DNA from 2 places in the Agriterribacter sp. genome. Region 2 is predicted to be linked to the other one. Evidence: riboswitches for the same ligand, from Rfam matches in the RefSeq annotation. Region 2 holds a riboswitch; the other holds the start of a gene.
What was found. Region 2 has a riboswitch for S-adenosylmethionine ahead of PLE34_RS06990 (O-acetylhomoserine aminocarboxypropyltransferase/cysteine synthase family protein). Riboswitches for the same ligand answer to the same signal wherever they lie in the genome.
Positions count from the first base shown of each region.

Region 1: linked by a shared signal. The riboswitch ahead of PLE34_RS12555 (trans-sulfuration enzyme family protein) and the one ahead of PLE34_RS06990 (O-acetylhomoserine aminocarboxypropyltransferase/cysteine synthase family protein) in region 2 are both predicted to bind S-adenosylmethionine.

Region 1 is NZ_DAOMQT010000023.1:23,346-25,552, forward strand. Features, by position in the region: gene PLE34_RS12550 (TonB-dependent receptor) at 1-256, opposite strand, end outside; SAM riboswitch class I at 598-717, shown strand; gene PLE34_RS12555 (trans-sulfuration enzyme family protein) at 858-2,045, shown strand.
Region 2 is NZ_DAOMQT010000009.1:36,905-39,111, reverse strand. Features, by position in the region: gene PLE34_RS07000 (phosphoadenylyl-sulfate reductase) at 1-65, opposite strand, end outside; SAM riboswitch class I at 327-450, shown strand; gene PLE34_RS06995 (hypothetical protein) at 480-776, opposite strand; gene PLE34_RS06990 (O-acetylhomoserine aminocarboxypropyltransferase/cysteine synthase family protein) at 949-2,207, shown strand, end outside.

The sequences.
Region 1 (2,207 bases), on a different contig from region 2:
AAACGGGAAGTTTCTGATACTTATAATTTACGGCTGAAATAATGATGCTGTCAATCCGGGCAGCCGGTTCAAGTACAAATAATCCGGACTTATTGGTTTTTGTAAATATTTTTTTGTTGGCAGATGATATGCTCACATCCGGAACAGGAAGCCTGCTTTCTTTATCAAACACATATCCGCTAATGCGGCTCTGCGACTGAGCCTCAGTTCCAATAGTTGCCAAAAGAACGAATGAAATGAATAACCTCAATGACATGGGATCTAAAATTGTTAGTTTGGAAAACAGTTGCTGGTATAACAGGGTTTTGTTATTTCTGTGGAGTACTACATCGAAGTGTGTTCAGCATTTTTTTCATTTGTTGTACAGGGATTGATTTTGTAAAAGGAGAGGCAAAACTAATATCAATTTATTAGTCTACCAAATAAGTAGACTAATAAATTATTTTAATTTTTTCTTTTGCTGCAGGCGCGATGCTCCTGCCCTGTTTTTTTGATTTTATGATCAGCGTCAATAAATATTTACTCAAAAAAATTTGCTGGTAAGAAAATAATGCCATTACCTTTGCTGCAGTTCTTTACACCGTATGATTTACGGAATACTTATCAAGAAAGGTGGAGGGTAATGGCCCTGCGAAGCCTTGACAACCTCCTTTTATGCCGCATGGAATAAAAGGGAAGGTGCCAATTCCATCACGCCAACGGCGTGGGAGATAAGCCAGATTCATAGCTCCGCAATATGTGTAACACAATATTTGAAGCTCGTCTGATTTATCGGACGAGCTTTTTTGTTGCTCCCCGGTATGCTTTTTTGATAAGTGTTCTTTACCCAATTAATTCACATTTTAAATCAAAAAAAGATGAGCAACAACGCAACAAGCCTTATTCACAGCATTCCCGTTGATCCTTTAACCGGAGCTATTGCCGTACCCATTTACCAAACCAGCACATTTATCCAGGAAGCCCCCGGTATAAATAAGGGTTATGATTATGCCCGCACCGGCAATCCTACCAGGCAGGCGCTCGAAAACCTTATTGCCACGCTGGAAAAAGGAACCACAGGCATTGCTTTTGCCAGCGGACTGGCAGCTATTGACGCGGTAGTAAAATTATTGGAAAGCGGCGATGAAATACTGGCGGTGGATGACATCTATGGCGGCGCATTCCGCCTGTTCACACACATTTACGGGAAATTCGGCGTCACTGTAAACTACGTTGATACAACGCGGGCCGAAAATGTTTTTAACGCCATTACTCCCAAAACCAGGCTGATATGGATTGAAACACCTACCAATCCTACGTTAAAAATTTCCGATATCCGGGCCGTGGCTGCCATTGCAAAGGCCAGCGGGTGTTTGCTGTGCGTAGACAATACCTTTGCATCACCGGCGCTTCAGCAGCCACTTGAGCTGGGTGCAGATATTGTCGTTCATTCTGCTACCAAATATCTTGGCGGCCACAGCGACCTGATAGCCGGTCTTGTGATCACCAAAACAAAAGAGTTAGGCGAAAAAATAAAATTCATTCAAAACGCGAGTGGCGCCATTTTGGCTCCGTTCGATAGCTGGCTGGTGATACGCGGCATTGAAACTTTACACCTGCGCGTAAAGCAACATTGTTTTAATGCCCAGGCTGTAGCAGCATTTCTACAATCACATCCCGATGTTGACCAAGTTTATTACCCGGGATTAAAATCGCATTTCAATCATGCCATTGCGGCTCAGCAATCAAAGGGTTTTGGCGGTGTTGTTTCTTTTACCCTCAAAGATGATACAGAAGAAGCCGCCACTGCATTTGTTACTTCCACCCAATATTTTAAGCTGGCAGAAAGCCTGGGCGGTGTAAAAAGCCTGTTGTGCCATCCCGCACAAATGACCCACCTGTCTATTCCGGCAGAAAAGAGGAAAGCCGCCGGCGTTGCAGACAGCCTCATCAGGCTAAGCGTGGGATTAGAAGATGCCGGTGACCTGATCAGTGATCTGCAGCAGGCGTTTGAAAAAATTAAAACCAGGCAGCATTCAGTAAAAAAGCCGGTGGCTCACATATAGCACGCAATCATGCAAAAATATTTTAGGCAGAAAGAGCGCCGCATATAAACAGGTGTATTTAATAGTATGTGTTAAGCATTACTTTTGAAATACACCTGTTTATCAGCAAACGCTATACGAAAGGGATACCGCTACAGGGCTTTATTGCCGGCAGCTCTGCCT
Region 2 (2,207 bases):
ATATCCGGCGATTGCGTAAGCTGTGAAATGCTTTGAATTTCGCTTTGAGGAATCGGCTGAGTCATAATACACTTAAATTGATAGCAAACAAAAGTATCCGTTGAACTGTTTATTCCCTGCGGGATTGTGATATACCGTTACAGGCGACAACAACAGCAGCAACTATATTTCTTATTGATTACCATCAAAGCGATCTGCATTACTCTATTAAACTGGTGGACAAAGATAGTACAGAATTTTGTTTGGCCAATTTATTTCAGCAACAATTTATTTTTTTGATTTTTCAGCCGTTTTGATATTATCTTTGCACCAGTTCTTATTATTATTACTTATCGAGAAAGGCTGAGGGACTGGCCCATCGAAGCCTTGACAACCTATTTCATAGTGTTATTAATTACAATATGGGAAAAGGTGCCAATTCCATTTCCGCCCGGGCGGAGCAGATAAGTCGGATGAAAAGCTGATTACTCTTAAACTGGTTATACTATCAAAGCTCTTCCCGCTGCTGCCGGAAGGGCTTTTTTATTTGCTGCCAGCCGGGAAAATGATTCCATCCGGCCGATAGCATTCCCTTTTTCTCGCCGGGTATTATTATACAGAACAGGTTTTATTTGCTGCATGTGTGGTTGTTTGGAATAACGGCCTGTATAATCCGGGCATGCAAACAAGTACTGCCGGGTGTGCCTGAATATATAGTTGAAATTAACAGCCCCAAAATTGGGAATGATGGTAAAGTCTATTAATTTTACCTGCTTTAGAAAGTATATGTTATCCACCGCTGAACATAGCATTTACCCCAATACGCCCCTGTGTATTGTTTGTTGTTGTATGCCGTAAGGCATACCGTTTAACATATAACCCACTTTAGGTTAATTACCTCCTGCAGTATTCACAGCGCTTCTTTTGTATATTTAATATTTTATTCATAATTCAATAAATTCATTTTTCATGAGTAATTATCGTTTTGAAACTTTACAGTTGCATGCCGGTCAGGAAGTTGATCCCACTACCAAATCAAGAGCGGTGCCTATTTACCAAACGACTTCTTATGTCTTCAATAACACCGAACATGCTGCCAATCTTTTTGGCTTAAAGGAGTTTGGCAATATTTATACCCGCATCATGAACCCCACTACTGATGTATTTGAAAAAAGGGTTGCGGCGCTGGAAGGTGGTGTGGCTGCGGTGGCTACTTCATCGGGGCAGGCTTCTCAACTGCTGGCGCTGCACAATATTTTGCAGGCAGGCGAAAACTTTGTAACCAGCTCTTATTTGTACGGCGGTACATATAACCAGTTTAAAGTAGCATTTAAACGTCTTGGTATAGAAGCCCGCTTTGCTGATGGGGATGATATAGAAAGTTTTGTGAAGCTTATTGACAAGAATACAAAGGCCATTTATCTGGAAACCATAGGTAATCCGAGGCTGAACGTGCCCGATTTTGAAAAATTCGCCGCACTGGCGAAAGAATATGATCTTCCCTTAGTTGTTGATAATACTTATGGCGCTGCCGGCTATCTTTTCCGTCCTATTGAATGGGGCGCCAATGTAGTGGTGCAGGCTACCACAAAATGGGCAGCCGGTCATGGTACAACCATTGGCGGCATAGTAGTAGATGGCGGAAATTACAATTGGGGTAATGGTAAGTTCCCTCAATTTACAGAACCCAGTGAAGGATACCACGGATTGAAATTCTGGGATGTATTTGGTGAAGGCAACCCACTGGGCTTACCCAATATCGCTTTCGCTATCCGCACAAGGGTAGAAGGGTTAAGAGACCTGGGCACCTGCCAGAGCCCGTTCAATGCTTTCCTGGGCCTGCTTGGCTTAGAAACGCTTTCATTGCGCATGGAACGCCATGTACAGAATGCACTGGCACTGGCACAATGGCTGGAAGCTCATCCCCAAGTAGAGTTTGTATGGTATCCCGGTTTGGAAAGCAGTCCCTATCATACGCTGGCCAAGAAGTATTTGCGGAACGGGTTTGGAGGTATCTTAAACTTTGGTATTAAGGGCGGAAAAGAGAATGGCCGCAAATTTATAGATTCCCTGCAACTGGTAAGCCATCTTGCCAATATGGGAGATTCCAAAACGCTGGCTATCCATCCGGCGTCTACCACGCATGAGCAGTTAACCGATGAAGAGCAGAAAGCTGCCGGCGTTGAACCCAACCTGGTGAGAATAAGCGTAGGTACGGAGCATATTGA